2 regions of the Leclercia pneumoniae genome follow, and region 2 is predicted to be linked to the other one. Evidence: predicted binding sites of a transcription regulator. Region 2 holds the regulator's gene; the other holds the start of a gene.
The links. Region 2 encodes LexA, which represses DNA repair genes until DNA is damaged. Its sites were predicted from a motif close to TNCTGTATGTACATACAGNA; they were not measured.

Region 1: a site for LexA is predicted at 1,973-1,992, ahead of sbmC (DNA gyrase inhibitor SbmC). Genes of this name have one in related genera too.

What each region holds. Positions count from the first base shown of each region.
Region 1 covers NZ_CP071383.1:2,730,756-2,735,180, reverse strand. The annotation lists one part of gene JZ655_RS13355 (IS1-like element IS1A family transposase) at 1-128, opposite strand, end outside; one part of gene JZ655_RS13355 (IS1-like element IS1A family transposase) at 128-377, opposite strand; gene dacD (serine-type D-Ala-D-Ala carboxypeptidase DacD) at 715-1,887, shown strand; gene sbmC (DNA gyrase inhibitor SbmC) at 2,007-2,480, shown strand; gene JZ655_RS13340 (FUSC family protein) at 2,582-3,640, shown strand; gene JZ655_RS13335 (DUF496 family protein) at 3,808-4,143, shown strand; tRNA gene JZ655_RS13330 (tRNA-Asn) at 4,262-4,337, opposite strand.
Region 2 covers NZ_CP071383.1:267,274-271,698, reverse strand. The annotation lists gene zur (zinc uptake transcriptional repressor Zur) at 1-19, shown strand, start outside; gene JZ655_RS01250 (CsbD family protein) at 83-292, opposite strand; gene dinF (MATE family efflux transporter DinF) at 435-1,754, opposite strand; gene lexA (transcriptional repressor LexA) at 1,815-2,423, opposite strand; gene JZ655_RS01235 (diacylglycerol kinase) at 2,533-2,901, opposite strand; gene plsB (glycerol-3-phosphate 1-O-acyltransferase PlsB) at 3,056-4,425, shown strand, end outside.

The sequences.
Region 1 (4,425 bases), 1.9 Mb from region 2:
GTAAAACAGCCAGCGCTGGAGCGATTTAGCCCCGACATAGCCCCACTGTTCGTCCATTTCCGCGCAGACGATGACGTCACTGCCCGGCTGTATGCGCGAGGTTACCGACTGCGGCCTGAGTTTTTTAAGTGACGTAAAATCGTGTTGAGGCCAACGCCCATAATGCGGGCGGTTGCCCGGCATCCAACGCCATTCATGGCCATATCAATGATTTTCTGGTGCGTACCGGGTTGAGAAGCGGTGTAAGTGAACTGCAGTTGCCATGTTTTACGGCAGTGAGAGCAGAGATAGCGCTGATGTCCGGCGGTGCTTTTGCCGTTACGCACCACCCCGTCAGTAGCTGAACAGGAGGGACAGCTGATAGAAACAGAAGCCACTGGAGCACCTCAAAAACACCATCATACACTAAATCAGTAAGTTGGCAGCATCACCCAAAATCCCTTACTATTAGCAACTATAAACAATCAAGCGCTTGTTTATGGAGCGTCATCAGCGCGGCGGAGTCAGACACCAGTAATACCATCCTGTTTGTAAGTCACCCTCTATAGTAAACCATCCGCTCAGGCACGCCGAAGAAAAAGCGGTCGAAAAGGTGAAAATTGCGGACCTGCCTCGCAAAAAAATCTGCGCTCTGTCACATTTCATTGCAATTTATCCAGGTATCGACATCAGAACTTCCGTAAAAAGGCTAACGATTTTAAATGACCTGAGGATATACCGTTGAAACGCCGTCTGTTTATTGCAGTTTCTTTGCTCGCTGTAAGTATTTCATCCGCGCTGGCTGCCGACCCGATTGATTATGCGCCGCAACCGCCTGCTATACAGGCAGGATCATGGGTGTTGATGGATTATACGACCGGGCAAGTTTTAACGGCGGGCAACGAACATCAGCAACGTAACCCGGCCAGCCTCACTAAGCTGATGACCGGCTATGTTGTCGATCGCGCGATTGATAGTCACCGTATCTCTGCCGACGATGTGGTCACCGTGGGGCGCGATGCCTGGGCCAAAGGGAATCCCGTTTTCGACGGTTCCTCACTGATGTTTATCAAACCCGGCGATCGCATTACCGTACGGGATTTAAGCCGCGGTTTAATTGTCGATTCCGGAAACGACGCCTGCGTGGCGCTGGCCGATCATGTGGCAGGCGGGCAGCCGCAGTTTGTGAAAATGATGAACGATTATGTGCAGAAACTGAATCTGCGCGACACCCATTTCGAAACCGTGCATGGCCTGGATGCGCCGGGGCAGCACAGCTCGGCTTACGACCTGGCAGTACTCTCTCGCGCGATTATTCATGGTGAGCCGGCGTTTTATCACATGTATAGCGAGAAGAGCCTCACCTGGAACGGTATTACCCAGCAAAACCGTAACGGTCTGTTATGGGATAAAAATCTTGATGTTGATGGTCTTAAAACCGGCCACACCTCCGGTGCCGGCTTTAACCTGATCGCCTCTGCGGTGGATGGGCAGCGACGTCTTATCGCCGTTGTGATGGGTGCCGAAAGCCCGAAAGCGCGTGAAGATCAGGCGCGCAAGCTGCTGCACTGGGGCCAGCAGAACTTTGATACTGTGCAGATCCTGCGCAGCGGCAAGCAAGTAGGAACCGAGCGCATCTGGTACGGCGATAAAGAGAAGATTGCGCTGGGTACCGATCAGGACTTCTGGCTGGCGCTGCCGAAGGCGGAAGTGGCCAATATTAAAGCGCGCTATGTCCTGGATAAAAAAGAGCTTGAAGCGCCCATTGCTGCGCATCAGCGTGTCGGCGAAATCGCTTTATACGATCGCGACAAAGTGGTGGCGCACTGGCCGCTGGTCACCCTTGAGCCTGTCGGGAAGGGGGGGATGTTCTCGCGACTGAGCGACTATATTCACCACAAAATATAACCTGCCTGCGAGCAGACTGGCGACTCTGCGAGTCTGCTCGCATAATAAACACTTCACGTTTGTCACACCGCTTTTTACTGCTTTATAGTGTATGAATATACAGTGATAAAGGAGGCAGCATGGACTATAACATTTCGCGTCAACCTAAACGTAAAATCGCGGGTTTTCACTTGGTCGGACCGTGGGAGCAGACGGTAAAACAGGGGTTCGAACAGCTTGTTATGTGGGTCGACGGTCATGACATTCCCTCACAGGAATGGCTGGCGGTCTATTACGATAACCCTGATGAAGTGCCTGCGGAAAAACTGCGCTGCGACACCGTCGTCCGCGTCGCCGACGATTTTACGCTGCCTGCCAATAGCGAAGGGGTGATCCTGACCGAGGTCGCCGAAGGCGAATACGCCTCTGCCACTGCCCGTGTCGAAAATCACGATTTCGCGACGCCCTGGAATCATCTGTTCGCCAGCTTGCTGGAGGACAACCGCTACCAGATCGCGCCAAAACCCTGCTTTGAGCGCTACCTCAACGACGGTAATGCCGACGGCTACTGGGATATCGAAATGTATATTCCGGTACAGCACAAAGCGGGTTAGTAACCTTTAGGCATAGAATCTAAAGGGTTTTTCTGCCGCAGACCCCTCTACGGCAGAAAACCAGTTACAATCAGACTTTATTCAATGGCTGGAGAGCGGGTGTGCGCCCCGATAAACCATTAACCTCGTCTGAAATTCGTCTCTATCGTCATTACCGCGTGGTGCATGGATGCCGCATCGCGCTGGCGTTTATCCTCACTTTCCTGCTTGTGCGCCTACTGCATGTGCCGGAAGGGACGTGGCCGCTCATTACCCTGGTGGTAATTATGGGGCCAATCTCTTTCTGGGGTAATGTGGTACCCAGGGCGTTTGAACGTATCGGCGGCACTATCTTAGGCTCGGCGCTGGGCCTGATTGCCCTGAAGCTGGAGCTCTATTCACTGCCCTTGATGTTGCTCTGGTGTGCGGCGGCGATGTTCCTTTGCGGCTGGCTGGCGCTGGGTAAAAAACCTTACCAGGCACTGCTGATTGGCATCACCCTGGCGGTGGTTGTCGGTGCGCCCACGGGGGATATGAATACGGCATTGTGGCGAAGCGGCGATGTGATACTGGGTTCACTGCTGGCAATGCTCTTCACGGGTATCTGGCCGCAGCGGGCATTTTTGCACTGGCGCATTCAGATGGCTAACTACGTCACAGCCTTTAACCGCGTTTATCAGGCTGGTTTTTCCCCTAATCTTGTTGAGCGCCCGCGCCTGGAAAAGCGCCTGCAAACCATCCTGAATGACGTAGTGAAAATGCGAGGTCTTATTACCCCCGCCAGTAAAGAGACGCACATCCAGAAGTCTATTTTTGAGGGGATCCAGACCGTCAGTCGCAATCTGGTCTGCATGCTGGAGCTTCAAATCAATGCGCACTGGGCATCGCGAGAGAGCCACTTTGTGATGCTCAACGCCCGTACCCTCAAAGAGACGCAGCAGATGACCCAGCAAACGCTGCTCACTATTGCCCACGCCCTGTATGAAGGCAATCCGCAGCCGATTCTGGCCAATACCGAAAAGCTGAATGAGATCGTTGCCGAACTGCGTGAGTTGATTAATGAGCATCAGAGCCAAAACGTGGCGGAAACGCCTATTCATGGCTATGTATGGTTGAGTATGGAGCTGGCGCGTCAACTGGAACTGCTTTCGCACTTAATCTGCCGGGCGCTGCGCAAATAAAGCGCAGCCATTACGTTGAGTGATGTCTGCTGCTTCGATTCAGCACCATTTACGGTTATGATAAGACCAAAGCAAAAATTATTGTCATCCGCAATCGCTGTCAGTAAGGTTACTGCCATAGCGGTTGTTTAAACGAATCCGAATCTCACATTATCAGGGGTGTAAAAATGGAAACTACCAAGCCTTCGTTCCAGGATGTTCTGGAATTCGTCCGCCTGTTCCGCCGCAAGAACAAACTGCAGCGTGAAATTCAGGACGTTGAGAAAAAGATCCGTGACAACCAGAAGCGCGTACTGCTGCTGGACAACCTGAGCGATTACATCAAACCGGGTATGAGCGTTGAAGCTATCCAGGGCATCATCGCCAGCATGAAGAGCGACTACGAAGACCGCGTAGATGATTACATCATCAAAAACGCTGAGATCTCCAAAGAGCGCCGTGAGATCTCGAAAAAGCTGAAAGTGATGGGCGAAATGAAGCACGTGGAAGCCAAAAGCGAGTAACCTCCGCCAGCTATCCAGGCCCTCCGATTCGTTCGGGGGGCTTTTTTTTTGCGCCTTACATAAGGCCGTCTGGTCACAGAAAAGCAAAAAGCCTGCTCGAAAGCAGGCTTCTTAAATGTGGCTCCTCTGACTGGACTCGAACCAGTGACATACGGATTAACAGTCCGCCGTTCTACCGACTGAACTACAGAGGAATCGTTGTGGAGCGTTATCTTAGCGGCGAAAAAAGTTTTGTCAAACCTGATCTTAACGCATTTTGTTTAACTGACGATTCATTCAGCA
Region 2 (4,425 bases):
GAAGAAGAAGCCGCGCTAAAAACAACGTGGGCGGCCTGAGGCCGCCCTGGGTGTACTTCCTTGTACTACGGGTATTACCGGCTTACCAGCGGTAATCGTTACGGGTTTCCCAGTCTTTCACTTCCGATTCAGCCTGGTCTTTCTGATAACCATAACGTTCCTGAATTTTACCCACCAGCTGGTCGCGCTTACCTTCGATGATAGTCATATCATCATCAGTCAGCTTACCCCACTGTTCTTTAGCTTTACCTTTGAACTGTTTCCAGTTACCGCCGACTTCGTCTTTATTCATAATCGCATCCTCATCGTTCGGTGATTAGCCTTCGTATCGTCCGTTACGTTCATTTCCTGTTGGACTTGATAATTATTATAGTTAAGGCTTCGGCGAACGAGGCACTATTCAGAATCTTTTACCGTTACGCCAAACGAAACCGCTACATAAACCAGGTATTATTACGCCAGTGATGGCGCCAGATAAGCGCCTGCGACAGGCCACGCAGAGCCAGAAACACGGCCAGCGCCAGCCATAGACCATGGTTACCCAGCCAGGGCAATGTGAGTAGCGTGAGGCCAAACCCGGCGGCGGCGATCGCCATACTGTTGCGCATTTCAGCGCCCCGCGTGGCGCCAATAAACATGCCATCCAGCAGGTAACACCACACCCCCACCACCGGTAATATTATCTGCCAGACCAGGTAATGATTCGCCAGTTCGCGAAGTTCGGGCAGCGAGGTGAGTAAGGCGATGATGCGATCGCCCATTAAGGCATAAATGAGAGCAAACCCCAGTGCAACCAGCCCGGCCTGACGACAGGCGGCGCGCCATACCTCGCGTAGCTGGCCACTTTCGCGGGCACCATACGCCTGGCCGGAGTGCGCCTCCACCGCATAGGCAAAGCCATCCAGCGCGTAGGCAGTAAAGGTCAGCAGGGTCATCAGAACCGCGTTGACGGCGACGATTTCGGGCCCCAGCCGGGCGCCAAAGACGGTTAGTGCGCCAAAGCAGAGCTGTAACAGCAACGAGCGCAACATGATATCGCGGTTCAGAGCCATGAGTTTGCGGATATTACCGCGCCAGCTCGCTTTCAACATCGCCAGTGAGATGCCGCGCAGGGCCAGTACTCGCCAGACCATCCACAAGCCAATCAATAACGTGGCGTACTCTGCCACCGCCGTGGCCAGCGCGGCGCCCTGCACATTCATCTTCAGGCCCATCACCAGCCACAGGTCGAGTACGATATTAATCAGGTTACCCACTACCAGCAGGATCACCGGGGCGCGGGCATATTGCACCCCCAGCAACCAGCCGAGCAATACCAGGTTTGCCAGCGATGCCGGCGCGCTGAGCCAGCGTATTTCCAGGAAACGCCGTGCCTGAAGCAGCACCGCGTCGCTCCCCCCCACAATATGCAGGGCAAGATCGATAAGCGGGGTTCGCAGTAACACAATCAGCAGCCCGGCCCCCAACGCCATCAGCAGCGGCTGCACCAGCGCACGTGCCAGACGCAACGGATCTTTTGCGCCATAGGCCTGGGCAGTTAAACCGGTAGTGCTCATGCGCAGGAAGAGCAGCAGCATAAAGAGGAAACTGGTCGCCGTCGCGCCGATGGCCACGCCGCCAAGATAGACAGGGGAATCCAGATGACCTATCACCGCCGTATCGACCAGCCCCAGCAGCGGCACGCTGATATTGGAGAAGATCATCGGCAGCGCAAGACGCCATAACGCCTTATCGGCGGTAGTCAGCAGAGACATGTGAATAACCAGAGAGAAAGAGAACAGGCTACGACACAGTCGTAGCCTGTCGGGAAGAGATTACAGCCAGTCGCCGTTGCGGATAACGCCAACCGCTAAGCCTTCAATGGAGAAGTTGTTTTCACGCAGGTCAACAACGATGGGGGAGAATTCGCTGTTTTCCGGCAGAAGCTGAACAATGTTGCCCTGCTTCTTCAGGCGCTTCACGGTTACTTCGTCGTCGATACGCGCCACGACCACCTGGCCGTTGCGCACATCCTGCGTTTTATGCACTGCCAGCAGATCGCCGTCGATAATGCCGATATCCTTCATGGACATGCCGCTAACGCGCAGTAAAAAGTCTGCACTCGGCTTAAACATACCGGGATCAACCTGATAGTGACCTTCAATGTGCTGCTGCGCCAGCAGCGGCTCACCCGCTGCTACGCGGCCTACCAGCGGCAGGCCCTCTTCTTCTTCAACCAGCAAACGAATGCCGCGAGACGCGCCGGAGACGATCTCCAGAACGCCCTTACGTGCCAGGGCTTTGAGATGCTCTTCAGCGGCGTTCGGAGAACGGAATCCCAGACGCTGCGCGATTTCCGCACGCGTGGGTGGCATCCCCGTCTGGCCGATATGATCCCGAATGAGATCAAACACCTCTTGCTGCCTGGTCGTTAACGCTTTCATTCCGCCCCCTGGGTGTATATACAGTTATGCTGTGAGTATATACAGTCAAAGGCGATTTTGGAACCATAAACCGCACAAAAAACCAGAGACTTATTCGTTTTGTCGAGGCTTATCGAAAATGTCCCCACAGCAGTGAGAGCCAGGTAAAGAGCGCGACAAAGATACTTAACAATACCGCCGCCGAGCCCATGTCTTTGGCCCGCCCGGAAAGTTCGTGATAATCAGACCCGATACGATCCACTACCGCTTCAATCGCACTGTTTAAAATTTCGACTATCATCACCAACATCACCGAGCCAATCAGCAGCACGCGGGTAATAGGATCGACATCCAGCCAGCAGGCAATAATGATTGCCGCAATCACGGCAACGCTCTCCTGGCGGAAGGCCGCCTCGTTGATCCAGGCTGCGCGGATCCCTTTCCATGAATAACCAGCAGCTTTAATGATACGGGTTAACCCAGTGGTATTATTGGCCATCAAAAGAACCTTTATTGAAAAATAGCGTCAGTAACTATAGCTATAGAGCGTTGCCATACCGCCTGAAGTATGACGGGTAACAACAGAAATTTTGTGCGCATTCTGTTATCCTTGCGCCGCAATTGCATTTTTAACCAGAGGCTTTACATCGTTTATGTCTGGCTGGCCAAGAATTTACTACAAATTACTTAATTTACCATTAAGCGTCCTGGTAAAAAGCAAGTCTATCCCGGCAAATCCTGCGCCGGAATTAGGGCTCGATACCTCGCGCCCTATTATGTACGTTTTGCCTTATAACTCTAAGGCCGACTTGCTGACGCTGCGCGCCCAGTGCCTGGCGCATGATTTACCTGACCCGCTGGAGCCGCTGGAGATCGACGGCACCCTGCTGCCGCGCTATGTCTTTATCCACGGCGGGCCGCGCGTGTTCACCTATTACACGCCGAAAGAAGAGTCCATCAAGCTGTTCCACGACTACCTCGATCTGCACCGCAGCAACCCGAATCTGGATGTGCAGATGGTGCCGGTCTCGGTCATGTTTGGCCGTCGCCCGGGGCGCGAAAAAGGAGAAGAGAACCCGCCGCTGCGTATGCTGAACGGCGTGCAGAAGTTCTTCGCCGTGACCTGGCTTGGTCGCGACAGCTTTGTGCGCTTCTCGCCGTCCGTCTCTCTGCGCCGGATGGCGGATGAGCACGGCACCGATAAGATTATCGCGCAGAAGCTGGCGCGCGTGGCGCGTATGCACTTTGCCCGCCAGCGTCTGGCTGCTGTAGGGCCACGTCTGCCTGCCCGTCAGGATCTCTTCAACAAACTGCTGGCATCCAAAGCGATTGCCCGTGCGGTTGAAGACGAAGCGCGCAGCAAAAAAATCTCCCACGAAAAAGCGCAGCAAAACGCCATTGCGCTAATGGAAGAGATCGCCGCGAACTTCTCTTACGAGATGATTCGCCTCTCCGATCGTATCCTGAGCTTTACGTGGAACCGCCTCTATCAGGGCATTAACGTTCATAACGCCGAACGGGTGCGTCAGCTGGCGCACGACGGTCATGAAATTGTCTATGTGCCCTGCCACCGCAGCCACATGGACTACCTGCTGCTCTCGTATGTGCTCTATCATCAGGGCCTGGTACCGCCGCATATCGCAGCCGGTATTAACCTGAACTTCTGGCCAGCAGGGCCGATTTTCCGTCGCCTGGGTGCGTTCTTTATTCGCCGTACCTTTAAGGGCAACAAGCTCTACTCCACCGTCTTCCGCGAGTATCTGGGCGAGCTGTTCAGCCGCGGCTATTCCGTTGAGTACTTCGTTGAGGGCGGTCGTTCCCGTACCGGGCGTCTGCTCGATCCGAAGACCGGAACCCTGTCGATGACGATTCAGGCGATGCTGCGCGGCGGTACGCGTCCTATCACCCTGGTGCCGATTTACATCGGTTATGAGCATGTGATGGAGGTGGGAACCTATGCTAAAGAGCTGCGCGGTGCCACCAAAGAGAAAGAGAGCCTGCCGCAGATGCTGCGTGGGCTGAG